Regions from separate parts of the Sphaerisporangium siamense genome, predicted to be linked through region 1. Evidence: riboswitches for the same ligand, from Rfam matches in the RefSeq annotation. Region 1 holds a riboswitch; the other holds the start of a gene.
What was found. A riboswitch is a leader RNA that binds a small molecule or an ion and turns the genes downstream of it on or off. The one in region 1 is predicted to bind S-adenosylmethionine.
Positions count from the first base shown of each region.

Region 1 (14,153 bases):
CAGACTAGGAACATGGGGCCTCATCCCGCCGTCGCGGAGATCCGCCGCGCCGTACGCCTGTCGCTCGCCGGCCTGCCGTCCGGCGCCCTGGTCCTGGCCGCGTGCAGCGGCGGGGCCGACTCGCTCGCGCTCGCGGCGTGCCTGGGCTTCGCCGCGCCGCGCATGGGACTGCGCGCCGGGCTCCTCACCGTCGACCACGGCCTGCAGGAAGGCTCCGCGCGGCGCGCCCGCGAGGTCGCGGAGCTGGCCGCCTCGCTCGGACTGGAGCCGGCCGAGGTGCTCACGGTCACCGTCGGCCGCGCGGGCGGCCCGGAGGCGGCGGCGCGCGAGGCCCGGTACGAGGCGCTGACGCGCGCCGCCGACCGGCTCGGCGCCCCGGCGGTGCTGCTCGGCCACACGCGTGACGACCAGGCCGAGACCGTGCTGCTGCGGCTGTCCCGGGGGAGCGGCACCCGCTCGCTCGCCGGGATGCCCGCGGCGGCGGGGCTCTACCGCAGGCCGCTGCTCGGCGTCGGCCGCCGCGCGACCCGGGCGGCCTGCGAGGCGCTGGGCCTGTCCCCCTGGGAGGACCCGCACAACGCCGACGCCGCCTACGCCCGCGCGCGGGTCCGGCACGACGTGCTGCCGGTGCTGGAGCGCGCGCTCGGGCCCGGCGTCACCGAGGCGCTCGCCCGGACGGCGAGCCTGTGCAGGGACGACGCCGACGCGCTCGACGCCTGGGCCGAGGAGGCGTACGCGGCGCGCGCGCGGGTCACCGGCGCCGGGGTCGAGCTGGACGTGGACGCCGTCGAGGACCTGCCCGCCGCGGTGCGCCGCCGGGTGATCCAGCGGGCGGGGCTGGCGGCGGGGGCGACGGCGTCGGCGCTGGCCGCCGTCCACATCGCGGAGGTGGACCGGCTGGTCACGCAGTGGCGCGGCCAGCGCGTCGTGGAGCTGCCCGGGGGGGTCGGAGTGGTCCGGCGGTATGGCACCCTGGTGTTCGCCAGCACCCTCTTGTGAAGGAAAACCCCTGGTGGACGCAGCCGACATGGGCACGGACCTTGAAAAGGTCCTCATTTCCGAGGAAGAACTTCAGGCGAAGGTCAAGGAGCTAGCCGGCAAGATCGACGCGGACTACGCGGGCAAGGACCTCCTGATCGTCGGGGTGCTCAAGGGGGCGGTCATGGTCATGGCCGATCTGGCGCGCGCGCTGCACATCGACGTCCAGATGGACTGGATGGCCGTGTCCTCCTACGGCGCGGGCACCAAGTCCTCGGGCGTCGTCCGCACCCTCAAGGACCTCGACACCGACATCGCCAGGCGGCACGTCCTGGTGGTGGAGGACATCATCGACTCCGGGCTGACGTTGTCGTGGCTGGTGCACAACCTGCGCTCGCGCAACGCGGCCTCGGTCGAGATATGCACGCTGCTCCGTAAGCCGGACGCCGTGAAGGTGCCGATCGACGTCAAGTACGTCGGCTTCGACATCCCCAACGAGTTCGTGGTCGGCTACGGCCTCGATTACGCCGAGCGGTACCGCAATCTGCCGTTCATCGGCACGCTCGCGCGGCATGTCTACGGCGGCGAGTAAGCCCTGAGCGAATTTCCAGGCCCGCAACCGGAGAGTCGGCCCCTTATTGGGACTCGTCGTGGGGAACACCGGGCGGGCTGACGTACGTTGGTAGGACAAAGCCGGTGTCGCCGGAGCAGTGACCCTGCGCGGCGGCCCGGTGTACCTTCGGATGTCTCGGAGGGATCATCCCTTCGGGTCGTCAGTAGGAGCGGTTGGATGCCGCTAACCCCGGGTCCGCCCGGGGGTCAGGCCGTGTTCAGGAAGGGACGGGCCCGCAGGGGTTCCGCATCGGATGGATCTCAAGCGATTTACACGTGGGCCACTGCTGTGGATCCTGGGCATCGTCGTGCTGCTCCTGCTCGCCTCCACATTCTGGAGCGGCAACAGCAACTACGCCCAGCGAGACACCTCGTTCGTCATCACCCAGATCGAGAACGGCGCCGTCGACAACGCCGTGATCGTCGACAAGGACCAGCGCATCGAGATCAAGACCACGCAGAAGATCCGTGGTGAAGATCGCTTCTACGCGTACTGGGTCCAGGGGCAGGGCGTCGAGCTTCAGAAGATGCTCCAGACGCAGGTGAAGGCGGGCAAGCTGCCCGGCGGCTACAAGGTCACCGTGCCGACGGAGAACTTCCTCGTCGGCCTGCTGGTGAGCTTCCTGCCGATCGTCGTCATCGTCCTCATCTTCTTGTTCATCATGAACCAGATGCAGGGTGGCGGCTCCCGGGTCATGAACTTCGGCAAGTCCCGGGCGAAGCTCATCACCAAGGACACTCCCAAGACCACTTTCGCCGACGTCGCCGGTGCGGACGAGGCCATCGAGGAGCTCCAGGAGATCAAGGAGTTCCTGCAGGCCCCGGCCAAGTTCCAGGCCATCGGCGCCAAGATCCCCAAGGGCGTGCTGCTGTACGGCCCGCCCGGCACCGGCAAGACGCTGCTCGCCCGCGCGGTGGCCGGCGAGGCGGGGGTCCCGTTCTACTCGATCTCCGGTTCGGACTTCGTCGAGATGTTCGTCGGCGTCGGCGCCTCCCGCGTCCGCGACCTGTTCGAGCAGGCCAAGGCGAACGCCCCGGCGATCATCTTCATCGACGAGATCGACGCCGTCGGCCGGCACCGCGGCGCGGGCCTCGGCGGCGGGCACGACGAGCGCGAGCAGACCCTGAACCAGCTCCTCGTCGAGATGGACGGCTTCGACGTCAAGGGCGGCGTGATCCTCATCGCGGCGACCAACCGTCCCGACATCCTCGACCCCGCGCTGCTGCGTCCCGGCCGGTTCGACCGCCAGGTCGTCATCGACCGCCCGGACCTGGAGGGCCGCAAGGGCATCCTGCGCGTCCACGGGCGCGGCAAGCCGTTCGCGCAGGACGTCGACCTCGACGTCATCGCCCGCAGGACTCCCGGCTTCACCGGCGCCGACCTCGCCAACGTCATCAACGAGGCCGCGCTGCTCACCGCGCGCCAGGACCAGAAGCTGATCACGATGAACACCCTTGAGGAGTCCATCGACCGCGTCATGGCGGGCCCGGAGCGCAAGAGCCGGGTCATGTCCGACCAGGAGAAGAAGATCATCGCCTACCACGAGGGCGGCCACGCCCTGGTGGCGCACGCCCTGCCGAACTCCGACCCGGTGCACAAGATCACGATCTTGTCCCGTGGCCGGGCGCTGGGCTACACGATGACCCTCCCCATGGAGGACAAGTTCCTGGCCACCCGCTCGGAGATGATGGACCAGCTCGCCATGCTGCTCGGCGGGCGCACGGCCGAGGAGCTCGTCTTCCACGAGCCCACGACCGGCGCGGCCAACGACATCGAGAAGGCCACCTCCATCGCCCGCCGCATGGTCACCGAGTACGGCATGAGCGAGCACCTCGGCGCCCGCAAGTTCGGCACCGGCAACAGCGAGGTCTTCCTCGGCCGTGACATGGGCCACGAGCGCGACTACTCCGAGAAGATCGCCTCCACGATCGACGAAGAGGTCCGCCGCCTCATCGAGTCCGGGCACGACCAGGCGTGGGAGATCCTCGTCCAGTACCGCGACGTGCTGGACAACCTGGTGCTCGAACTCATGGAGAAGGAGACGCTCTCCCGCGAGCAGGTCCTGGAGATCTTCGCGCCGGTCGTCGTCAAGGAGAAGCGCCCGTCCTACTCCGGGTACGGCAAGCGGCTCCCGTCCGACCGTCCGCCGATCCTCACGCCCAAGGAGGTCGCGGGCAACGGCAACGGCACCGCGCTCCCCGCGGGCAACCAGGCCGGCTCCGGCGCTCTGCTCAGGAACGACCACCCGACGCCCAAGGACGAGGCGTAACGGGTGAGCGTGGATCCACTCAAGGTCGACTCGGGCCGGATCGAGAAGGCCGTTCGCGAGATCCTTCTCGCGATCGGTGAAGATCCGGACCGGGACGGCCTGGTCGACACCCCCGCCCGGGTCGCCCGCGCGTACGCCGAGCAGTTCGCCGGGCTCGGGCAGTCCCCCGAGGACGTCCTGACCACGGTCTTCGACGCCGACCACGACGAGATGGTGCTCGTCAAGGACATCGAGGTCTTCTCGACCTGCGAGCACCACCTCGTGCCGTTCCACGGCGTCGCGCACGTCGGCTACGTCCCGAACGACAAGGGCCAGATCACCGGCCTGTCCAAGCTGGCCAGGCTGGTGGACGTCTACGCCCGGCGTCCCCAGGTGCAGGAGCGCATGACCTCCCAGATCGCCGACGCGCTGATGGACGTCCTCGCGCCCCGGGGGGTCATCGTGGTCATCGAGGCCGAGCACCTGTGCATGACCATGCGCGGCGTGCGCAAGCCGGGCGCCAAGACCATCACCTCGGCCGTGCGCGGCGACTTCCGCGACAGCGACAGGACGCGCGCCGAGGCCATGGCACTCATCCTCGGCCGCCGCTGACGAGCGTTCCCGGCGCCAGGTGGTGGGAAGCAGCCGACCGACGCGCGCCGGGTTTCGCCGGATATGAGATCTCACGCGCAAGTCGGGCTGATTCGTTATCCACAACCCGGACCCATGGCGCAGATCGTCATCGGGAAGCACCTAGGCTGGACGCCATGACCACATGGACGGTGCCGGGCCTGCCCGACCCGGGGCGCTGCCTGGTGATGGGCGTGGTCAACGTCACCCCCGATTCCTTCTCCGACGGCGGCCGGTGGTTCGACCCCGAGGTCGCGGTGCGCCACGGCCTCGACCTGGTCGCCCAGGGCGCCGACATCGTCGACGTCGGCGGCGAGTCCACCCGGCCCGGCGCCGCGCGCGTCCCCCTGGACGAGGAACTGCGCCGGGTCGAGCCGGTGGTCCGCGCCCTGGCCGAGCAGGGCGTGGTCGTCAGCGTCGACACGATGCGGGCCGAGGTGGCCGAGGCCGCGGTGGCCGCGGGGGCCCGCCTGGTCAACGACGTGAGCGGCGGCCTCGCCGACCCGGCGATGCCGCGCCTGGTGGCCGCCTCGGGCGTCGCCTACGTCGTCATGCACTGGCGCGGCCACAGCCACGACATGGACACGCGCGCGATCTACTCCGACGTGGTCGGCGAGGTCACCGAAGAGCTCCGCAAACGGGTCGACTCCGTGCTGGCCGAGGGGGTCGCCGAGCACCAGGTCATCGTCGATCCGGGCCTGGGCTTCGCCAAGAAGGCGGAGCACGACTGGTCTTTGCTCTCGGGCATCGGCGAGCTGGGGCGGCTGGGCTACCCGATCATCATCGGCGCCTCGCGCAAGCGCTTCCTCGGGCGCCTGCTGGCCGGCCCGGACGGCACGCCGAGGCCCTTCAGCGGCAGCGACGACGCCACCTTGGCCGTCACGGCGCTCGCCGCCCAGGCCGGCGCCTGGTGTGTTCGCGTTCACCATGTGCGTCCCAACGCCGACGCCGTCCGCGTCGCCGCGGCCTGGAAGGGCGGTAGACGATGAGCACCACAGCCGCTGAGATCGAGAAGCTCAACGAGGCGTTCTACACCGCCATCGAGAGCGGCGACCTGGACCGCATGACCGAGATCTGGGCCGAGGACGAGAACGGCCGGGTGGCGATGTGCGTCCACCCCGGCTGGTCGATGGTCACCGGCAGGGCCGAGGTGCTGCGCTCCTGGGCGCTGATCATGGCCAACACCACCTACATCCAGTTCGTGCTGACCGACGTCCGCACCACCGTCGCGGGCGACGTCGCCGTGCTGTCCTGCGCCGAGAACATCCTCACCGCCGCCGACACCGAGGACGCCACCTTCGCCGCCGGCCGCGTGGTCGCGACCAGCACCTTCATCCGCACCCCCGCGGGCTGGCGCCTCTGGGTGTACCACGGTTCCCCCGTCCTGCAGGCCGATGACGACGACGAGCAGGCGGATGAATGACCGCTGCCCGCCTCCGCGCGGACGCGGCGGGGTTCGAGCACGTCCCGGGCCTGGTTAGCGTGGAAGCTGCTCCGGAGGTCCCGGGGCGCGTCGGAACGGGAGCGGTTCCATGAGTGGGGACACGATCAGCCTTGTAGGGCTGCGTGCGCGCGGCAGGCACGGCTGCCTGCCCGCCGAGCGCGAGCTCGGCCAGGAGTTCGTGGTGGACGTCACGTTGTTCCTCGACACCGCCCCCGCGGCCGCCGCCGACGATCTGTCCAGGACCGTCGACTACGGCGAGCTGGCCCTCCGGCTGGCCGCCATCGTCGAGGGGGAGCCGGTCGACCTCATCGAGACCCTGGCCGCGCGCCTGGCGGACGCGTGCCTGGCGAGCGGGCCGGTCGAGGCGGCCGAGGTCAGCGTGCACAAGCCCGCGGCGCCGATCCCGCTCCCGTTCGGCGACGTGGTCGTGACGATCAGGAGGAGGCGCGGATGAAGGTGGTCCTGGCGCTCGGCAGCAACGTCGGCCGCCGTTTCGACACGCTTCAGGGCGCCGTCGACGCGCTGTTCGACGCCCCCGGGCTCGAATTCGTGGCGGTGTCCCCGGTGTACGAGACCGACCCGGTCGGGGGTCCCCCGGACCAGCGTCCCTATCTCAACGCCGTGGTGATCGCGAACACCATGACGCTCGGCCCGAAGGCGATCCTGGAGCGCGCGCTCGGCGTCGAGAGCGCGTTCGGCCGGGTGCGCACCGAGCCGTGGGGGCCGCGCACGCTGGACGTCGATCTGATCATGGTCGGCGACCTGCTCTCCGACGACCCCGAGCTGACGCTCCCGCATCCCTTGGCCCACGAGCGGGCGTTCGTCCTGGTGCCGTGGTCGCAGGCCGATCCGGGCGCGGTGCTGCCCGGCCGCGGCTCGGTGGCCGGGCTGCTCGCCGACCTGGACGAGGGGGGCGTGCGCCTGCGCGCCGACCTGGCGCTCCAGCCGCCCAGCTGACCGTCCCCCTCCGGACCGGCGCGTGCCGTGTCCGGAATAGGCCACGCCTCGATGGGCTTTACTCTCACGATGACGCCGCCAGGGCCGTCCGCCGGGGGCTTCGCGCGGGGGAGGCCGGGGTGCCGGTGGCAACGATGAGGAGGATCACGTGAGACCGAGCCGTCCCGGCGTGCTCGTCGTGCTGGTGGTCGCGTTCGCCCTGGTGACGTGGCTCGTGCTGCAGCAGGTCTACTCCGACCTGCCGACCGTCCCGTGGACGGCCATCCCCACGGTGCTCCTGCTCGCCGTCGGCGAGGCGTACAGCGGGTGGATGACCCGCGCCCGCATCCAGCGCAAACCCGACACCAAGCCGGTGGAGCCGCTCGCGGTGGCCCGGCTGGCCGCCCTGGCCAAGGCGTCGGCGTACGTGGGGGCGGCGTGCGCCGGGATCTTCGCGGGCTTCGTGTTCTACGTCATGCCGCTGCTGGACCAGGACACCCCCCGGCGCGACTTCTTCCTGGCCGGCGGGTCGCTGCTCTCCTGCGTCGTGCTCGTCTGCGCGGCCCTGTTCCTCGAACACTGCTGCCGGGTGCCGAAGGGCCCCGAGGACGACGAGAAGCGCTCCTGAGCCGGGGCATGCGACGGGGCCCGGCACCACCACCGGGCCCCGCCACCGCAAGGAGTCACCCTTGTCTCTTCCACCCTGTCCCTTTACGCACAGGTCTTCTGCACCGGAGCGGGACGTCTAAACCTGCGGTTCGCGCCGGGCCTGGTGGACGGTCACTTGTCGATGTCGCCGACGACGAAGAACATCGACCCGAGGATGGCCACCATGTCGGCGATGAGGTGCCCGGGCAGCATCTCTCTGAGCACCTGCACGTTGTTGTAGGAGGCGCTGCGCAGCTTGAGCCGCCACGGCGTCTTCTCGCCGCGTGACACCAGGTAGTAGCCGTTGAGCCCGAGCGGGCTCTCGGTCCAGGCGTAGGTGTGGCCCTCGGGCACCTTGAGCACCTTGGGCAGCCGCTGGTTGATCGGCCCCGGCGGCAGCGACCGCAGCCGGTCGACGCAGGCGTCGGCGAGGTCGAGGGAGTGCTTGACCTGGTCGAGCAGCACCTCGAAGCGGGCGTGGCAGTCGCCGGCCGTGCGCGTGGCCACCTTCACGGGCAGCTCGCCGTAGGCGAGGTAGGGCTCGTCGCGGCGCAGGTCCAGGTCGACGCCGGAGGCGCGGGCGATCGGCCCGCTCACCCCGTACTGCAGGATCGTCTCGCGGTCGAGCACGCCGACGCCGCGGGTGCGGGCGAGGAAGATCTCGTTGCCGTAGATCAGGTTCTCGATGTCGGACAGCCGCCCGCGCGTGTCGCCGACCGTCGCGGCGACCCGGTCCAGCCAGCCGTGCGGGAGGTCCTCCTTGAGGCCGCCGACCCGGTTGAACATGTAGTGCATGCGCCCGCCGGAGATCTCCTCCATCACGGCCTGCAGCATCTCGCGCTCGCGGAAGGCGTAGAAGATGGGCGTGATCGCGCCGAGCTCCAGGGGATAGGAGCCGAGGAACATCAGGTGGTTGAGCACGCGGTTCAGCTCGGCGAGCAGCGTGCGCGCCCAGACGGCCCGCACCGGGACCTCCATGCCGAGCATGCGCTCGACGGCGAGCACGACGCCGAGCTCGTTGGCGAAGGCCGACAGCCAGTCGTGCCGGTTGGCCAGCACGATGATCTGCCGGTAGTCGCGCACCTCGAACAGCTTCTCGGCGCCCCGGTGCATGTACCCGATGATCGGCTCCGCCGAGGCGATGCGCTCGCCGTCCACGGTGAGCCGGAGACGCAGCACACCGTGGGTCGAGGGGTGCTGGGGCCCGATGTTGAGGATCATGTCCTCGGTGGCGAGCTCCTTGGCCCCGGCGCCGATGCCCACGACCCGCTCGATGGGCCCTCCCGCGGCATGAGGTCCGGTCATAGACCCCATGCTGTCACGTCACCGCCGGGAGACAAGTTCGGTCAGGGCGGCGACCAGGCGGCGCACGTGCTCCTCGGTGGTGCCGATGCCGATGGAGGCCCGCACGGCGCCCGCGGTGCCGTCCGCGCACGTGCCGTCGTCGAGGCGCCCGGCCTCGCCGAGCAGGTGGCGGACGAAGGGGTGGGCGCAGAACCTGCCGTCGCGGACACCGATGCCGTACTCCGACGACAGGGCCTCGGCGACCTCCCGCGCGCTCCAGCCGTCCACCACGAACGAGACGATGCCGACGCGCGGGTGCCCCGGGCCCCACAGCGAGAGCTCGTGCACGCCGTCGATCTTCGCGAGGCCCTCGCGCAGCAGGCCGATGAGGCGCTCCTCCTCCTTGACCAGGGAGGTCCAGCCGGTGGCGGACAGCGCGTCGCAGGCGGCGGCCAGCGCGACCGCGCCGAGGACGTTCGGGGTGCCGGCCTCGTGCCGCTGCTCGGCGTCGTCGCTCCACTCGGTGGCGAGCGGCGCGCCCTCCGCGGCGCCCCCGGCGACGTTCCTGGAGGCGCCCCCGCCCCGCAGGTACGGGTCGGCGGCGGTGAGCCAGTCGGAACGGCCGATCAGCACGCCCGCCCCGAACGGCGCGTACAGCTTGTGCCCGGAGAAGGCGACGTAGTCCAGGTCGAGGGCGGTCAGGTTGAGCCTGCGGTGCGGGACGAGCTGCGCGGCGTCGACGAGGACGCGGGCGCCGTGCCGGTGCGCGATGTGCGCGAGCGCGGCGATCGGCCACAGCTCGCCGGTGACGTTGGAGGCGGCGGTGACGACGAGCAGCTTGGGGCCGTCGATGGCCGCGAGGGCCTCGTCGGCGGCGCGCACGGCCTCGCCGGGGAAGGCGGGCGGCGCGAGGCGCACGGCGTCGGCCCAGGGCAGCAGGGACGCGTGGTGCTCGGTCTCGAAGACCACGACGGTGGTGCCCTCGGGCAGGCAGCGGGCCAGCAGGTTCGTCGCGTCGGTGGTGTTGCGGGTGAACACCACGGCGTCGCCGGGGCGGGCGCCCGCGAAGGCCCGGACGGTGTGGCGGGCCTGCTCGTAGCGGGCGGTGGTGAGCTGGGAGGCGTACCCGGCGCCGCGGTGCACGCTGGAGTAGGCCGGGAGCGCGGCGGCGACGGCGGCGCTCACCGGCTCCAGACAGGGGGCGCTGGCGGCGTAGTCGAAGTTGGCGTACCTGACCAGCCTGCCGCCCTTGACCGGGACCTCCAGGTCGGCGCCGACCACCGCGGGGATGCGGGAGCGCGCGCCGAGCGGGGACTCCGGGTCACCGGAGGGAACGGGGGACGAGCTGGAAGGGGTGGTCAGGTCGGTGACGACGGACAACGCCGGCCTCCTCGGGTCAGGGGCCCCCGGTCATGGCGTTGAGACGACGGAGCCCGCGCTTGCCCGGCACACCTCGTGCCGGACCTGGTCTTCACCCGGGGCACCCCGCCGCGAGCGCGAGGGTTGCCGGCCAGCGAGCCGGGGCTTGGCGCTGGCACTCATGACCTACACCGGGACTATAACCCACGCCCCGGCCGTCCTCGCAACCTCTGACACCCCGGTGTAGGGGTGGCGATCCGGGCGAACTCTGGTGAACCCCCGTGCGTTGGACAGGGAACGGTCCGCCCGCCGGGCGGGCCGTCGTTCGTGCACCGCTGGAGGAGTACTCGCATGGATTGGGTCGCCGACCCCACGATCTGGATCGGGTTCCTGACCCTGGTCGCCCTGGAGATCGTTCTCGGTATCGACAACATCATCTTCATCTCGATCCTGGCGGGGAAGCTTCCCGCCGAGCAGCGGGACAGGGCGCGCAAGCTGGGTCTCGCGCTGGCGCTGCTCAGCCGCCTGGCGCTGCTGCTCGGCCTGTCGTGGGTCGTCCGGCTGACGGAACCGCTGTTCGAGGTGTTCGGGCACGGCATATCGGGGCGAGATCTGATCTTGATCCTCGGCGGGCTGTTCCTGCTGGGCAAGAGCGTGTACGAGATCGGCGACAGCATGGAGGGCTCCTCGGGCCACTCCGGCGGGCGGGCCGCGGCCTCCTTCGGCGCGGTGATCGTGCAGATCATGCTGCTGGACGTCGTGTTCTCGCTGGACTCGGTGATCACGGCGGTGGGCATGGTGGACGAGCTGGGCGTCATGATCGCCGCGGTGATCGTCGCGGTCCTGGTGATGCTCGTAGCGGCGCGGCCGATCGGCGAGTTCGTCGAGCGGCACCCGAGCATCAAGATGCTGGCGCTGTCCTTCCTCGTCCTGATCGGCGTCGTGCTGATCGCCGAGGGCTTCGACCAGCACATCTCCAAGGGCTACATCTACTTCGCGATGGCGTTCTCGCTGATCGTGGAGCTGCTGAACATCCGGGTGCGCAGGAAGGCGGGCCGGCGGCCGGTGGAGCCGCGCGAAAGCCACGAGGAGTCCCCGGAACCGGACACCGCGCGCTGAGACCGGCGGCCCCGCCCGGGGGCGTTCCCCCGGGCGGGGCAACGGCTCGACTTTCGGTGCATACGATGACTTTGTGCACTTCGACCCATGGAACCCCGCCTTCGTCGCGCACCCCTACGACGTGTACCGCGAGCTTCGCGACCGCGCGCCGGTCAGCTACTTCGAGCCCACCGGCCAGTGGCTGGTGGCCCGGCACGGCGACGTCAACGCCGCCCTGCGCGACCGCAGGCTCGGCCGCTCATACCTGCACGTGGCCTCGCACGAGGAGTTCGGCCGCGAGCCCGAGCCCGGCTTCCAGGAGCCGTTCTGGCGCGTCATCCGCGCCGGGATGCTGGACGTCGAGCCTCCCGTCCACACACGGCTGCGCCGCCTCGTCTCCAAGGCGTTCACCCCTCGCATGGTCGAGGAGCTGCGCCCCCGCGTGCGGCGCGTCGCCCGCGAGCTGGTGGCCGCGTTCGTCGAGCGCGGCGGCGGCGACCTGATCGGCGAGGTGGCCGAGCCGCTGCCGGTGACGGTGATCGCCGAGATGCTGGGCGTGCCCGAGTCCGACCGTCACCTGCTGCGCCCGTGGTCGGCCGACATCTGCGGCATGTACGAGTTGAACCCCTCGACGGAGGTACAGCACACCGCGGTGCGTGCCGCGTCGGAGTTCTCGGACTACCTGTCCGGGCTCGCCGCCGCCCGCCGCGCCGACCCCGGCGACGACCTGATCAGCGCGCTGGCCCAGGTTGCCGACGAAGGGGACACGCTGACCGAGGAGGAGCTCATCGGCACCTGCGTGCTGCTGCTGAACGCCGGGCACGAGGCCACGGTCAACGTCACCGCCAACGGCTGGTGGGCGCTGTTCCGCAACCCCGCCGAGCTGGAGCGGCTGCGCGCCGACCCCTCGCTGCTGCCCACGGCGGTGGAGGAGCTGATGCGCTACGACACCCCGCTGCAGATGTTCGAGCGGTGGGTGCTCCAGGACGTCACCATCGGCGGGGTGGACATCCCCAAGGGGACGGAGGTGGCCCTGCTGTTCGGCTCGGCCAACCACGACCCCGAGGTGTTCGACGACCCCGAGCGGCTGGACGTGGGCCGCAAGGACAACCCGCACATCTCGTTCGGGGCAGGCATCCACTTCTGCCTGGGCGCGCCGCTGGCCCGCGTGGAGCTGATCGAGTCGTTCGGCGCCCTGCTCGCCGCGGCGCCCGGACTCGAACTCGCCGAGGAACCCTCCTGGAAGCCCAACTTCGTCATCCGCGGCCTGGAGTCCCTGAAGGTCACCATCTGACCCTCGCGTCGCCGAAGGCGCGGGGAGGCGCGGGCCGCGCCATGGCCGGGCGCCGGTCGCGGTACGCCCCGGGACGCCGGTGGGTCATGGCTTGCCCTGGGCGAGCCAGCCGAAGCCGCCGAGGCCCGCCGGGTCGATCAGCTCGGCCTCCTGGGACGCCCGCGCCAGCGCCCGCAGGTAGCCGCCCGGATCGGTGGCCGCGAGGCTCAGCGGCGGCCGCCGCCCGGTGACCCCGAGATCGCGCAGCGCGTGTCGTTGCGTGGTCAACGTTGTGGATATCGCGCCCGCTCGCTCGCCCGCCGCCGCGCAGGCGTCCAGCGCCACGTGTGCCGTGATATCGCAGGATCCGTCGGGTATGGGCGGCACACACGCCCCGTCGCGGTACCCGGTCAGCGTGCCGTACGGCGGCCGGTTATCCACAGGGTGTGCATAATCGGCCGCCACCGCGAGCCCCCGCGCCAGCCGGGCTACCACCCCCGCCCACGCCTCGTCGCGCGGCCTGCCGATCTCGGCGCGCAGGCCCGTCGCGGCGAGCGGCCACCAGCGCTCCAGCCACCGCCGGTCGCGCTCCTCCGGCGGGCCGTCCAGCCGCTCCTCGCCCGTCCCGGGATCGACCAGGACCAGCCGCGGCCCCTCGGGCGTCTGCTCGGCGACGTCGAGCGGCACGTTGTCCAGCCACTCGTTCGCGAACACCAGCCCGGTGATCTCCTCCGGGAGCGCGGGCGTCCAGGCGACGGCCCCGGGCAACCCCTCGGGGCGCGGGGACAGATCGACGGCCGTCACCCGCAGCCGCCGCGCGAGGGCGGGCTCGGCCGCGCGCAGCACCTCGGTCACGAGCGCGCCGTCACCCGATCCGACGTCGGCCAGGTCGAGCGGGTCGGGACGGCCGAGGCCGGCGTCCACCCGGATCAGCAGGCGCAGCACCGCGGCGGCGAACGCGGGCGAGGCGCCGACCGAGGTGCGGAAGTGACCCGAGGGCCGCTCCCGCATGTAGAACCCGTCCTCGCCGTACAGCGCTCGCCGGAAGGCCTCCCGCCAGGTCACCCACACGGCACCGGACGTTACCAAGGAGGACGCCGCCCGCCGACCGGCCCGGTGAGCCCGGACGGCGCGGCCGGGGGAGCCGGGCGGCGGTGATCGGAGAGGCGCCCGTTACGCTGGGGCGTCTGAGGCTGATACGTCGAACGTGAACGGGAACGTGATGCGGACAAGCGACCGCCCGGGGCGCCTCGCGGTCGGCGTCGTCGGCGCCGGGCGGGTGGGCTCGGTGCTCGGCGCGGCGCTCGCCCAGGCCGGGCACCACGTGACGGGAGCGGCCGGGGTCTCCGAGGCCTCGGGCCGCCGGGCCGCCGATCGTCTCGGCGTCCCCCTCTCCCGGCCGGACGACGTCATCCGCGACGCCGAGCTCGTGCTGCTCACCGTGCCCGACGACGTGCTGCCCGGCCTGGTCTCCGGCCTCGCCACGACCGGCGCCGACCTGCGCGGCAAGATGCTCGTGCACACCAGCGGCGCCTACGGGCTCGGCGTGCTCGACCCCGCGACGGCCGCGGGCGCGGTGCCCTTCGCGCTCCACCCGGTGATGACCTTCACCGGCAGGGACGACGACCTGCGCCGCGTCGAG
Region 1 covers NZ_JACHND010000001.1:1,834,939-1,849,091, forward strand. The annotation lists gene tilS (tRNA lysidine(34) synthetase TilS) at 13-999, shown strand; gene hpt (hypoxanthine phosphoribosyltransferase) at 1,013-1,570, shown strand; gene ftsH (ATP-dependent zinc metalloprotease FtsH) at 1,845-3,860, shown strand; gene folE (GTP cyclohydrolase I FolE) at 3,864-4,451, shown strand; gene folP (dihydropteroate synthase) at 4,607-5,458, shown strand; gene BJ982_RS08755 (nuclear transport factor 2 family protein) at 5,455-5,892, shown strand; gene folB (dihydroneopterin aldolase) at 6,002-6,367, shown strand; gene folK (2-amino-4-hydroxy-6-hydroxymethyldihydropteridine diphosphokinase) at 6,364-6,870, shown strand; gene BJ982_RS08770 (DUF3180 domain-containing protein) at 7,019-7,477, shown strand; gene BJ982_RS08775 (NADH-quinone oxidoreductase subunit D) at 7,630-8,802, opposite strand; gene BJ982_RS08780 (aminotransferase class V-fold PLP-dependent enzyme) at 8,821-10,161, opposite strand; SAM riboswitch class IV at 10,212-10,327, opposite strand; gene BJ982_RS08785 (TerC family protein) at 10,492-11,259, shown strand; gene BJ982_RS40310 (cytochrome P450) at 11,333-12,532, shown strand; gene BJ982_RS08795 (SAM-dependent methyltransferase) at 12,617-13,576, opposite strand; gene BJ982_RS08800 (Rossmann-like and DUF2520 domain-containing protein) at 13,734-14,153, shown strand, end outside.

Region 2 (14,153 bases), 250 kb from region 1:
CCCCGACCCCGCCGACGCCCGCGTCGCCCCCGAGGCCGCCGCCGCGCTGGTGCGGCTCGGCGGCCTGGTGGGCGCCGTCGCGATCGTCACCGGCCGCCCCGCCGCCACCGCCATCGAGTACGGCCGGGTGCCCGGCGGGCCCGGCCTCGCCGACGTCCCCGGGCTGGTCGTCCTCGGCCAGTACGGCCTCGAACGCTGGGAGGGCGGGCGGGTGACCTCGCCACCGCCCCCGCCCGGCGTCGAGCGCGTCCGCGCCGAGGTGCCCGCCCTGGTGGCCTCCCTCGGGTTCACCCTCACCGACGGCGCCGAGCCGGGCGTGACCCTGGAGGACAAGGGCCGGGCCGTCGCCGTCCACACCCGCCGCGCCCCGGACCCGGAGGGGACGCTGCGGGCCCTGCGCGAGCCCTTGGCCAAGCTCGCCGCCGAGACCGGGCTCGCGGTCGAGCCGGGGCGGCTGGTCCTGGAGCTCAGGCCGTCCGGCATGGACAAGGGCCACGCGCTCGGCGCTTTCCTGGCCGAGCGCGCCGCGCGGTCGGTGCTGTTCGCCGGGGACGACCTGGGCGACCTGGCGGCGTTCGAGGCCGTACGCCTGTCGGGCCTGCCGGGCGTGACGGTGTGCAGCGCCTCCACCGAGGTCACCGAGCTGGCCCGGCGCGCCGACGTCGTCGTGGACGGCCCGGCCGGGGTCGCGGCGCTGCTCACGGCGCTGGCGGACGCGCTTCCGCCGCGCGCCACGAGCTGACCGCGATCCCGCAGACGGCACAGAAGATCAGCAGCGGGACGATCAGGAACGCCGTGTGCGTGCCGAAGCCGTCCGCCAGGGCCCCGAGCGCGAACGGGCCGACACCGGTCGCGGTGGAGGCCCACACCGAGGCCGCCGCGCTGGCCTCGGCCGCGCGGCCGCCCGAGGACGCGATGACCCTCGCCAGGCCGAGCGGGAACTGCACCGCGGCGCCGACGCCGCTCAGCACCAGGCCGGCGTAGCACAGCGCCGGTGTGTCGCCGAGCCAGAACACCGCCCAGCCGGTGAGGGTCACGAACAGCGCGCAGGTCAGCAGCGGCGTGGGATCGAACCGCAGGGTCAGCCGCCCGGCCGCGAACCGGCCGGCGGCGACGCCGACGGTGAACGCCGTCAGCCCGGTGGCCGCGGCGGCGGCCGTCATGCCGGTGCGGTCGGCCAGCAGCCTGGCCGCCCACATGTTGAACAGGAACTCCATCGCCACCAGGCAGAACAGCACCCCGCACGCGGTGTGGAACCGCCAGTCGTAGGGGACCTTGGGGCCGGTGGGGACCTCACGCGCCGACGCGCGCCCCGCCGAGGTGTCCCGCGGGATCCACACGCGGCCCATCAGGGCGAGCAGCAGCAATGCCGCGACCGGCGTGACCAGGATGCCGGCGCGCCAGCCGAGCGGGGTGGGCGCCAGCGCGCTGATCAGGTAGGACACGCCGATGCCGACCGTCACGCCGACCGCGTTGGCCTCGTTGATGGCCGCGGGCCCCGCGACGCCGTGGTGGTCGCTCAGCACCGACATGCCGGCGTACAGCGCGATCGAGCCGCCCGCGCTGGCCAGCCCGTACCCGAGCAGTGTGACCGGGAGCGCCGGGGTGAGGGCCACCAGCGTGACCCCGAACGTCATCGCGGCCGTGCCGATCCAGGTCGTCAGGCGCCGGCCGAGCCTGGCCATCACGCGCGGCATGGCGAGGCCGCTGGTCACGCCGCCGGCGGCCATGGCCGTGCCGTGCAGGCCCGCGACGGCCTGCGAGACGCCCTGGTCGAGGCGCAGCAGCGGGAGCGCGGCGGACAGGCCGTACAGGTAGGTCGCGAAGATGCAGAGCTGGAAGTAGATGAGCCAGGTGGGGCGGTCCCGGGTGAGCGATCGGACGACAGCGGTCGAGCTCACAGAACCCCCGGGTCTCGAAGTGGGCCACGATCCCACCCGAAATTACCATCGAGCGGACCTTTCACCCCGGGACCGCCAAGGCTAGAAATCCCCTACCCCAGCGGCCTCAGCAGTCGAGGGCGGCGAGCTGGTCGGCGAACCACTGGTGCGGGGGCAGCGCGGTGGCCGCCGCGCGCAGGCGCGCCCCGCGCTTGGCGCGCTCCTCCTCCGGCAGCACCAGCGCGTCGTGCAGGGCGTTCGCCGTGCCCGAGACGTCGTAAGGGTTGACCACCAGGGCGTCGGCCCCGAGCTCCGCGGCCGCGCCCGCCTCGCGCGACAGCACGAGCGCGCAGTGCGGCGCGAGGATCGGGCCCTCCTTGGCGACCAGGTTCATGCCGTCCCTGATCGGGTTCACGAGCAGGACGTCGGCCATGCGGTAGGCCGCCAGCGACCGGGCGTAGTCGTCGTTGACGTTGAGGATCAGCGGATCCCAGTCTTCGCCGCCGAACTCGTCCTCGATCTCGGTGGCGCAGCGTTGCACGGCCGCGGTGTACTCGCGGTACTCGGGCAGGTCGTGGCGCGAGGGGTAGGCGAAGGCCAGGTGGACGACCTTGCCGTGCCACTCGGGATGGTCGGTCAGGAACTGCTTGTAGGCGAGCAGGCCGCGCACGATGTTCTTGGACAGCTCGGTCCTGTCGATGCGCACGATGAGCTTCTTGTCGCCCACCCGCTCGCGCAGCGCCGTCATGTGGGACTCGACGTCCGGCTCCAGCGCCCGCGCCCACAGCGCGTCGCCGTCCACGCCGAGGGGATGGACGCCGACGCGGGTCACCCGGTCCTCGTAGGTGATCGTGCGCGCGGCGCGGTCGACGTGCGCGCCGAGCAGCGTCTCGCAGCAGTCCATGAACGCCGAGGCCCAGCGGGCGGTGAGGAAGCCCGCGCGGTCGGCGCCCAGGATGCCGGACAGCAGCTCGGCGGAGATGTCGTCGGGCAGCAGCGAGAAGTACTCGGGCGGCGCCCAGGGGGTGTGCGAGAAGTGCGCGATGCGCAGGTCGGGGCGTTCCACCCGCAGCATCGCGGGGGCCAGGGTCAGGTGGTAGTCCTGGATCATGACGCGGGCGCCGTGCGCGGCCTCCTCGGCCAGGGCCAGCGCGAACGCGGCGTTGTAGTCCTGGTAGGACTCCCACTCGCGGCGGAAGCGGGTGTCGAACTGCGGGGAGTTCGGCGTGTCGTAGAGCAGGTGGTTGACGAACCACAGCGTCGAGTTGGCCACCGCGTTGTAGGCGCGGTGGAACGTCGCGGGCGGGATGTCCAGCATGCGCACCGCGCCGGTGTCGTAGCCCGCCTGGTCCAGCCGGCCGCCGGGGGCGCGGCGCACGGCGCTGCGGTCGCCGTCGGAGAGGGCGGCGCAGACCCACAGGACGTCGGCGTCCTTGGCGACCTCGGAGAGCCCGGAGACCATGCCCCCGCCGCCTCTGCGCATGGTCAGCGTGCCGTCGTCGGCGAGCGTGAACGAGACCGGGCCCCGGTTCGAGGCCATGAGTACCGTGTTCATCCGCCCATCACCACTCCTCGTCCGCCGTGGCGGTCGTCTCCACGCCGTTCTTCTCCGCCGGAAAGCTCACCTGGCCGTGGATTAATGAAATTTAACTCTCCCAATAGGATGGGCTGGTGGTCAGGGCGAGGCGAGGCGCGGACGGTCGATGGAGGCCCCGGTATGGCGCTTGACGATACGACCGAAGAGCTCGCCCGCGACGCCGCTCAGGGCGACCACCGGTCCCTCGGGGAGCTTCTCCGCCGCATCGAGCCCGACGTTCTGCGCCACTGCGCGAAGTTCCTGCCCTACCACCAGGACGCGGAGGAGGCTTGCCAGGATACTTTGCTGGCGGTCGCCCGCAACATCGGCAGGTTCGAGGGCCGGGCACGTTTTTCCACCTGGTTGCACATCGTGACGGCCAACTGCGCCCGCACCACCTACCGCACGCTCAAGCGGCGCGCCGCCGAGCAGGCGTCGGAGGACCTGCCCGACCTGCGGGCCGACCCGGGCCGGGTGAGCGTGATCGCCGGCTACCGGCTCGACCTGCTGGACGCGATGGAGGCCCTGGAGGCCGACAAGCCCGACCTGGCGCAGGCCCTGGTGCTGCGTGACATCTGCCAGCTCGACTACAACCAGGTGGCCGAGCAGCTCGGCATCCCGCTCGGCACCGCCAAATCGCGCATCCACCAGGCGCGCAAGTACGTCCAGGGCATCCTCGGCGACGCCTACGGCCCGCTGGCCTGACCGACATGCGGTCGGCACCGTCTCATGATACGAGACGGCACGCCTGTCCCGCCGGGTGCGAGGTACAGTGATGTCGGTCTGCCTGTCATGTCGGCAGTCTTACAACTGAACATTGCTCATCCAGAGGGGTGGAGGGACCGGCCCTGCGAAGCCCCGGCAACCCTCCCGGCTGTGGTCATCGCGTCTCCGAATGTCGCGGCACTTAGACCAGTGAGACCGGCCGGGACAGGTGCCAATTCCGGCCCGGGACCAAGGTGGTCCGGGCGAAGATGAGGGAAAGGCCTCGCTTCATGGCGCTCGCAACAGCTGAGATCACCACCTCCAACGACTTCGGCCCCGCCGTCGGCCTGTCCTGCCGCGAATGCGGCACCCGCTATCCCCTGGGCCCGAGCTTCGCGTGTATCGAGTGTTTCGGGCCACTCGAAGTGGCCTACACCTGGAGCGGCCCCGACTTCGACGGGGCCGCGCCCGTCACGCGTGAGCAGATCGCCGCAGGTCCCGCCAACATCTGGCGCTACCGGGCGCTACTGCCGGTCCCGGCCGACGTCGCCGCCAAGCCCAACCTCGCCCCCGGCTGGACCAAGCTGGTCAAGGCCGACAACCTGGCGCGTGAGCTGGGGCTGCGCAGCCTGCACGTCAAGGACGACTCGGGCAACCCCACCCACTCCTTCAAGGACCGGGTGGTCGCCATCGCCCTGGAGGCGGCGCGCACCTTCGGCTTCCACACGCTGTCCTGCTCCTCCACCGGCAACCTGGCCGGCGCCGTCACCGCCGCGGCGGCCCGCGCCGGGCTCGACGCGTGCGTGTTCATCCCCGCCGACCTCGAAGAACCCAAGATCGTCATGGCCTCGGTGTACGGCGGCCGCCTGGTCGGCATCGAGGGCACCTACGACGAGGTCAACCGGTTCTGCTCGGAGCTCATCGGCGACCCGCTGGGCGACCGGTGGGGTTTCGTCAACGTGAACCTGCGGCCGTACTACGCCGAGGGCTCCAAGACGCTGGCGTACGAGATCGCCGAGCAGCTCGGGTGGCGCATTCCCGACCAGATCGTCATCCCGGTCGCCTCGGGCTCCCAGCTCACCAAGATCGACAAGGGCTTCAAGGAGCTGATCAAGCTCGGCCTCGTCGAGGACAAGCCGTACAAGATCTTCGCCGCGCAGGCGGAGGGCTGCTCGCCGGTGTCGGCCGCCTTCAAGGCCGGGCGGGAGGTCGTGCAGCCGGTCAAGCCGCGCACCATCGCCAAGTCGCTGGCCATCGGCAACCCCGCGGACGGCCCCTACGTGCTCGACATCGCCCGCCGCACGGCTGGCGCGGTCGAGGACGTCACCGACGCCGAGATCGTGGACGCCGTGCGGCTCCTCGCCCGCACCGAGGGCATCTTCGCCGAGACGGCGGGCGGCGTCACCGTGGGCGTGCTCAAGAAGCTCACCGAGAAGGGCCTGCTGGACCCCGAGGCCGAGACGGTGGTGCTCAACACCGGCGACGGCCTCAAGACCCTGGACGCGGTCGCGTCCGGCGCCCGGCCGACCGCGGTGATCCGTCCCTCTCTCGACGCATTTCGTACGGCTGTCGTGGAAAACTCCTGAAAGGTCCCTATAAATGAGCGTTTCTGTACGGATTCCGACGATTCTCCGTACGTACACCGACGGTGCCGCCGAGGTGACGGGCGAAGGGGCCACCCTTCGCGACGTGCTGCAGAAGCTCGACGCCGACTACCCCGGAATCGGGGCTCGTATCCTGGACGAAACGGGCAGCATCCGCCGTTTTGTCAACGTGTATGTCGGAGAAGAGGATGTCCGTTTCGTGGACGGACTTGACACCCCCACCCCCGACGGAGCCCAGGTTTCGGTGATCCCCGCGGTCGCCGGCGGCTGACCGCAAGCCGGGCCGAACGCCCGCTCGTCCCCCGGGACGGGCGGGCGTTCGTGCGTTCTGGGCCCTTGAACGGCCCAACTATCACAATAGAAGCTTTTACTGGGTCCCCTCGGTAGTGTAATTGTCAACTAACTAAACGCGAGTGCGAAATAGTCACGTACCGCTTTGAGCGAACGTCAAGAAGTAGTTTCGTGATTGACTCTGTTGCGCCAAGGCATGCCACAGGTATGGTCGAGAACGATCGACGTGGCCGAGGAGTTCGCATGCGTCTCGGTTCCGAAGGTCACGGACCTCGCGGAGGAGTGGGCGGGGTCCGGAGCCCAGCAAGAGGAGTCGGAAAGTGGCGCAGGGCACCGTCAAATGGTTTAACGCGGACAAGGGCTACGGCTTCATCGCGGTAGACGGTGGTAAGGACGTGTTTGTCCACTACTCAGCGATCCTGGCGGAGGGATACCGTTCCCTCGAACAGGGTCAGCGGGTGGAGTTCGAGATCACACAGGGCCAGAAGGGTCCCCAGGCCGAGTCCGTACGGACTGTGTGACGCGGCCGGCGAAGCCCGGCCGCAGTCGAAGAGATCCACTGGTCTATCACAGTCACGAGAAGGAGGGTCCGGTCCGCCCTGCGCAAGGGCGGGCGGGCCCTCTCCCGTTCTGACGTGGGACATCGTCGCCCGCCCGGCCGCCGCCGGATGAGGGGCAGGCCCAATATTCGGCATACGGTCGGAGAAATCCGTGTGCCTCCCAGGTCATAGGGGTGGTCGCTTGCACTCGACCGGGTAGAGTGCTAAATAGTTCGTTGGCACTCTCGTGTGGAGAGTGACAACCTGGATCGAGGCGATGGGGCCCGGTGGTCCACGGCGACAGGGTCGTGGAGGAGCGGGTCTACATGCCGTCGCGGGCGTCGGCTCGATCCGTCGCAAGCCACCCTGTATCTGGGAGGTCTAGCCGTATGGCAGCCAAGATGATCGCGTTCAACGAGGACGCCCGGCGCGGTCTCGAGCGCGGTATGAACCAGCTCGCCGACGCCGTCAAGGTGACCCTTGGGCCCAAGGGCCGCAACGTCGTGCTGGAGAAGAAGTGGGGCGCGCCCACCATCACCAACGACGGTGTCTCCATCGCCAAGGAGATCGAGCTCGAGGACCCGTGGGAGAAGATCGGGGCCGAGCTCGTCAAGGAAGTCGCCAAGAAGACCGACGACGTCGCCGGTGACGGCACCACCACCGCCACCGTGCTCGCCCAGGCGCTGGTACGCGAGGGGCTGCGCAACGTCGCCGCCGGCGCCAACCCGATGTCCCTCAAGCGGGGCATCGAGGCCGCCGTCGAGCGCGTGAGCGAAGAGCTCTCCAAGATTGCCAAGGACGTGGAGACCAAGGAGCAGATCGCCTCCACCGCCTCCATCTCCGCCGGCGACACCCAGATCGGCGAGATGATCGCCGAGGCGATGGACAAGGTCGGCAAGGAAGGCGTCATCACCGTCGAGGAGAGCAACGCCTTCGGGCTGGAGCTTGAGCTCACCGAGGGTATGCGCTTCGACAAGGGCTACATCTCCGGGTACTTCGTGACCGACCCGGAGCGCATGGAGGCCGTCCTCGACGACGCCTACATCCTCATCGTCAACGGCAAGGTCTCCGCCAACAAGGACCTGCTGCCCCTGCTCGACAAGGTCGTGCAGTCCGGCAAGCCGCTGGTCATCATCGCCGAGGACGTCGAGGGCGAGGCCCTGGCCACCCTGGTCGTCAACAAGATCCGCGGCCTGTTCAAGTCCGTCGCGGTGAAGGCCCCCGGCTTCGGCGACCGCCGCAAGGCCATGCTCGGCGACATCGCCACCCTCACCGGCGGCCAGGTCATCAGCGAGGAGGTCGGCCTCAAGCTGGAGACCGCCACCCTCGACCTGCTGGGCCGCGCCCGCCAGATCATCATCACCAAGGACGAGACCACCATCGTCGACGGTGCCGGCGACCCCGAGCAGATCGCGGGCCGGGTGAACCAGATCCGCGCCGAGATCGAGAACACCGACTCGGACTACGACCGCGAGAAGCTGCAGGAGCGCCTGGCCAAGCTGGCCGGCGGCGTGGCCGTCATCAAGGCCGGCGCGGCGACCGAGGTCGAGCTCAAGGAGCGCAAGCACCGCATCGAGGACGCCGTCCGCAACGCCAAGGCGGCCGTCGAGGAGGGCATCGTCCCCGGCGGTGGCGTGGCTCTGATCCAGGCGGGCGCGAAGGCCTTCGACAAGCTGGAGCTCTTCAACGACGAGGCCACCGGCGCCTCGATCGTCCGCAAGGCGCTGGAGGAGCCCCTCAAGCAGATCGCCGTGAACGCCGGCCTTGAGGGCGGCGTCGTGGTGGAGAAGGTCCGCAACCTGGAGGCGGGCGTCGGCCTGAACGCCGCCACGGGCGAGTACGTGAACCTGCTCGACGCCGGCATCATCGACCCGGCCAAGGTGACCCGCTCGGCGCTGCAGAACGCCGCCTCGATCGCGGCCCTGTTCCTGACCACCGAGGCCGTCATCGCCGAGAAGCCGGAGAAGGAGAAGGCTCCGGCCGTCCCCGGTGGCGGCGACATGGACTTCTGAGCCGCTTCGGCGCCCAGATATCCCAGATAACAGCGAAAGGGCCATTCCCGGTCTCCCGGGAGTGGCCCTTTCGCGTGCGCGGGGAGTCCCGGGCCGGGCCGCGTGACGCGGACGCCGCTGTGACGGCCCCCGACGCCGTCGGCCCTTCAGGTGGACGTCGCGGTCAGCGGCCCCCGACGGCGCGCTCCAGGGCGTCGAAGCCGCGCTCCAGCAGGGCGATATGGTCCTCGACGACCTCGGCGGCGGGTTCGCCGGCGATGAGCCTGCGCGCGCTCTCGGCGTACGTCGTGCGGTAGACGGTGACGACGAGGGCGGCGGTCGTCTTCTGCCACGGGTCGCCGGGGTCGGCCCCCACGGCCTCGGCCAGCGCGGCGGCGAGGACGTTCTCGGTCTCCTGGATCGACTCGCGGATACGCGCCAGCAGGGCCGGTGAGCCGGCCACCACGCGCCAGAACGTGCCGTACCCCTCGCCGACCCCGCCGAGCGGATGCCCCTCGCGTGCCAGGCCGACGAACAGGCGGCGCAGCGCGGCCAGCGGCTCGACATCCGGCTCCCGGTCGCGGACGGCGCCGGTGATCAGGGCGAGCGCCTCGGGCAGCCGGTCCAGGAACATGTCCTCTTTGCGCGGGAAGTAGTTGAAGACCGTCTTGGGGGAGACGTTCACCGCCTCGGCGATCTCGGTGACCGTGACGTTGTCGAAGCCCTTCGTGATGAAGAGATGCGAGGCCACATCAGAGATCAACTGCCGTGTCTGCCGCTTCTTGCGCTCGCGAAGCCCTGGGTCACCCTGCACGGCATAACTGTACTGGCTGAAAAAATACTGTTACGGTAATTTTTTAGCCAGGGTAGCTATGAGGGAGACGGTATGACGGACGACGTGGACGTGCTGGTCGCGGGCGCCGGACCCGTGGGGCTGATGCTGGCCTGCGAGCTCGCGCTCGCCGGCGTCTCGGCGCTGGTCGTCGAGCGGCGCCACGAGATCGACCCCACGATCAAGGCGGGGTCGCTGAACACCCCGTCGGTGGAGGCGCTGTACCGGCGCGGCCTGCTGGACGAGCTGCGGGAGGCGCAGGAACGCAACCTGGAGCAGTTCGCCGCGTTCATGCGGCAGCGGGCGGCAGGCGACGGCGCGGCCGGCGGGCCCCCGCGCACGCCGCCCCGGTTCGCGGGCCACTTCGCCGGCGTCATGCTCCGCGCCGACCTGCTGGACGGCGACGACCCCGACCTGAACGGCCACGGCCCGGCCGACATGATCGGCCTGGTCAACCAGCAGCAGCTTGAGGAGATCCTCGCCGGGTGGGCCGGCCGCCTCGGGGTGAGGGTGCGCCGGGGCGCCGAGCTGACCGGCTTCGCCGAAGACGACACGGGCGTGACGGTGACGGTCCGCGACGGGGGTGCGGACGGTCCGGGCGAGAGCGTGATCCGGTGCCGGTGGCTGGCCGGGTGCGACGGCGGCAGGAGCATGGTGAGGAAGCTCGCCGGCTTCGACTTCCCCGGCACCGACCCGGAGATCACCGCCTACCAGGCCCTGGCCGAGGTGACGGGCACCGAGGCGCTCGGCGTCGGCTGGCACGCCACCCCCACCGGCGTGTACGCCCACGGCCCCGTGCCGGGCCGCATCCTGACCGTCCAGTTCACCGGGCCCCGCGCCGAACGCGACGCCCCCGTCACGCCCGAGGAGCTGGAGGCGTCGATCCGGCACGTCACCGGGGCCGAGGTGACCGTGGCCGGTATCAAGGCGGCCACGCGGTTCACCGACAACGCGCGCCAGGCGACCACGTACCGCCTCGGCCGCGTCCTGCTCGCGGGCGACGCCGCCCACGTCCATTCCCCGTTCGGCGGGCAGGGGCTGAACCTCGGCCTCGGGGACGCGGTGAACCTCGGCTGGAAGCTGGCCGCCACCGTGCGCGGCCAGGCTCCGGACGGGCTGCTCGACACCTACACCGCCGAGCGGCACCCGATCGGCGCGTGGGTGCTGGACTGGACCCGCGCCCAGGTGTCGGTCATGCGCCCGGACCCCCGCGCCCGGGCGATGCGGCAGGTGGTCCAGGACCTCGCCGGGACCGTCACCGGCACCACCTACTTCGCCAAGCGCATCTCCGGCGTCTGGCAGCGGTACGCCATCCCCGGCGACCACCCGCTCGTGGGGGCGAGCGCCCCCGACCTCGGCCTCGCCGACGGCTCGACGCTCGCCGGCCATCTGCGCGAGGGCCGTGCCGTGCTGTTCGACCTCGCCGGGGACCTCGCGCCGGTGGCCGCCGGGCACCGCGACCGCGTGACCGTGGTCGCGGTCGCCTGCCCGGAACGTCCGGAGCTGGCGGGGCTGCTGGTCCGGCCGGACGGGTTCGTCGCCTGGGCGGGCGACGCGGGCGCGGCCGGCACCGGGGCGCTGGAGCGGGCGCTCACCACGTGGTTCGGCGCGCCGGTCGCCGCGCTCGCGTGAAAGATCCTGAATACCTGGGGTGACTCCGCAGGTGGCGTCACCCCAGGCAGGGCCGGGGGATTTGTACCGGTGTTTCCGGGGTGTACGACGCCGCGACGCCGCTGGGACCATCGCCGGTGTGGCTCCGCGTGGGGCCAGGACCTGACGAGGAGAGACCATGCGGAAGATCGTCGTGAGCCAGTTCATCTCGTTGGACGGCGTCGTCGAGGCCCCGGAGACCTGGCACTTCCCCTACTTCAACGAGGAGATGGGCGAGTCGGTGACGTCCCTGCTCACCGAGGCCGACGCCCTGCTGTTCGGCCGCGTGACCTACGAGACGTTCAAGGAGGCGTTCGCCGGCGCCACGGGCGACCCGGTCGCCGAGCGCATGAACGCCCTGGCCAAGTACGTCGTCTCCGACACGCTGGACACGGCGGACTGGGCCGGCACGACGGTGGTGAGCGGCGACGTCGCCGGCGAGATCGCCGCGCTCAAGCGCGCCCCCGGCGGGACCATCGCGATCAACGGCAGTATCACCCTGGTCAGGGCGCTGCTGCGGGCCGGTCTGGTCGACGAGCTGAGGCTGCTGCTCCACCCGATCGTCGTCGGCAAGGGCACGCGCCTGTTCGAGGACGGCGGGCAGATCCCGCTGACGCTGGCCCACGCCAAGCCGTTCACCACCGGCGTGCTGGAGCTCACCTACACGTCGGCCTGAGCCGCGAGCTGGGCGGGCAGGGCGGCGGCGTGCAGGACCGTGAGCGTGGTCACCGCCCGGGTGAGGACCACGTAGAGCCGGGCCAGGCCCCGGTCCTCCGCGGTGACGATGTCGGCGGGCTCCGCGACGATCACGTGGTCGTATTCGAGGCCCTTGGCGAGCGTCGCGGGGATCAGTGAGACGCGGGACTCGGCCGAGGAGTCGGGGCCGAGGACCTCGTGGGCGACGCCCGCGGCGGTGAGCGCCGCCGCGAGGGCGGGCACGGCGGCGTCGGCGGCGATCAGCCCGACCGAGCCCTCGCGGGCCGTCACCTGTGCCACGGCCTCGGTGACGGCGGCGGGCAGGTCGGTGATCCGGCGGACGGTGAGCGACCCGGGGCCGGGGCGCAGGGACCGGGGGGCGGCCAGGGCGGGCGCCACCGACGGCAGCAGCCGGGCGGCGAAGTCGAGCACCTCGCGCGGCACGCGGAAGCCCAGCGTGAGCTCGGTGACCATGCCCTCGGCGAACCCCAGGTGGCCGAGGACCTCCTCCCAGGACCGTGCCGACCAGGGCGTCGTGCCCTGGGCCAGGTCGCCGAGTACGGTGGCCGAGCCGGTGCGGCAGCGGCGGCCGAGGGCGCGGAGCTGCATGGCCGACAGGTCCTGCGCCTCGTCCACGACGAGGTGCCCGAGCGTCGGGGTGCGCTCGATCAGGTCGGCCAGCTCGTCCAGGAGCGCCGCGTCGGCGGCCGACCACTTGGCCGACTTCCAGGACCGCGGCGGCTTCGCCCAGACCAGCGCGTCGCGCTCCTCGCCGGTCAGGTCGCTCCTGGCGGCGCGGGCCAGGAACTCGGCGTCGGACAGCAGCCGGAACAGCACCTGCTCGGGCGTGACGCGGGGCCACACGGTGTCCAGGAGCTGCTTGACGGGCTTGGACCTGGCCACGGCGTCCTGCACCCGGTCGTCGGGGGACTCGCCGCGCTGCTCCATGCGCACCAGCACGGCGTGGGCCAGCCGCTGGGCGAGCGCCGCGCGGCCGGGGCCGTAGCGCGTGGTGCCGCGCAGGGACGCGACGGTCTCGCGGACCTCGTGGTCGGCGACGCGGAACCGGTTGATGCCCCGGGTGACCAGCAGGCCCTCCTCGGGCTTGCTGACGTGCAGCCAGAGCGCGCGGTGCAGCACGGCGGCCATGCGGGCGTCGCCCTTGAGCGCGGCGACCGAGGGGTCTTCCGGGGCGGCGTGGTCGCCGAGGATGCCGGCGACGGTGGCCTGCTCGACGCGCACCTCGCCGAGGGCGGGCAGCACCGAGGAGATGTAGGACAGGAACGCGCGGTTCGGGCCGACGATCATGACGCCGCCGCGCGACAGCTTCTCGCGGTGGGTGAAGAGCAGGTAGGCCGCCCGGTGCAGGCCGACGGCGGTCTTGCCCGTCCCGGGGGCACCCTGGACGCAGACCGTGCTGGACAGGTCGGCGCGGACGATCTCGTCCTGGTCGGGCTGGATGGTGGCGACGATGTCGCGCATTGGGCCCGTGCGGGGGCGCTCGATCTCCTCGGTGAGGATGCGCGACTCATGCCGCGGCGCGCTCCGGTCCAGCGGCTCGTCCTCGTACGCGGTCAGCTCGCCGCCGTGGAAGCCGAACCGGCGGCGCAGCCGCACGCCCATCGGGTCGGAGGGACGGGCCTGGTAGAAGGCGCGGGAGACGGGGGCGCGCCAGTCGATCACCATGGGGCGGCTGCCGTCGTCGTGGACGTGACGGCGCCCGACGTGGATGGTCAGGGGCAGGTCGTCGTGGCCGGCGCGGTCGAGGCGGCCGAAGAACAGCGGCGTGTCGGGGTGGTCGGCGAGGGCGGTCACGCGCTGGTCGAGCAGGCCCTGGAGCACCTGCCGGGAGACCCAGTCGCCCGCGGCGTCGGCGGACAGGGACCGCGCGTGCTCGCGCATGGCCTTCAGCGCGTCCCGGGAGGCCGCCAGGTGGGCGCGCTCCTCGCGCAGGACGGTGTCCGGGTCGATGCCGGGGATGGGGGCGGGGGGTGGGGAATCGGGGTTCTTGTCCGGTATGTCAGGGGCCAACTGGTGTCCGGGCATGCGGACGCACTCCTCGGGTTCGAAGGGGGCGGCAAAGGCACGAACCCGCAAGCTTATACGTTCGGACCCGCGGCCGCTGGATGGCTGTGGGGGTGTGTCCGCGCAGGCGTGCGATGAGGCGCTTGTCCTGGAGTTTGCAGACTGTTGAGCTTTGGGTACGCCGTGAGGGTGACGACGCGTACTCCGGGGGCGCTGTCTCCGGTCATTCCCATCCTGGCGAACCTCCTCCTGGGAGGGTTGTGGACGTTTTCGGTCTTCGCCGGTTGGGGGTTGGAGGCCTTCTGCGGTAACGGGGAATCGCCGGAGTCGTGCGTGGACCGGCTCGGCATGGTTTCCCTGCTCT
Region 2 covers NZ_JACHND010000001.1:2,087,913-2,102,065, forward strand. The annotation lists gene otsB (trehalose-phosphatase) at 1-742, shown strand, start outside; gene BJ982_RS40340 (MFS transporter) at 699-1,901, opposite strand; gene BJ982_RS09875 (alpha,alpha-trehalose-phosphate synthase (UDP-forming)) at 2,008-3,435, opposite strand; gene BJ982_RS09880 (RNA polymerase sigma factor) at 3,598-4,161, shown strand; SAM riboswitch class I at 4,275-4,437, shown strand; gene thrC (threonine synthase) at 4,452-5,747, shown strand; gene BJ982_RS09890 (MoaD/ThiS family protein) at 5,761-6,036, shown strand; gene BJ982_RS09895 (cold-shock protein) at 6,377-6,577, shown strand; gene groL (chaperonin GroEL) at 6,985-8,607, shown strand; gene BJ982_RS09905 (TetR/AcrR family transcriptional regulator) at 8,771-9,400, opposite strand; gene BJ982_RS09910 (FAD-dependent monooxygenase) at 9,473-11,050, shown strand; gene BJ982_RS09915 (dihydrofolate reductase family protein) at 11,208-11,744, shown strand; gene BJ982_RS09920 (HelD family protein) at 11,729-13,810, opposite strand; gene BJ982_RS09925 (hypothetical protein) at 13,979-14,153, shown strand, end outside.
Region 2: it holds a riboswitch for S-adenosylmethionine, as region 1 does, so the genes downstream of both, thrC (threonine synthase) here and BJ982_RS08780 (aminotransferase class V-fold PLP-dependent enzyme) in region 1, are expected to answer to the same signal.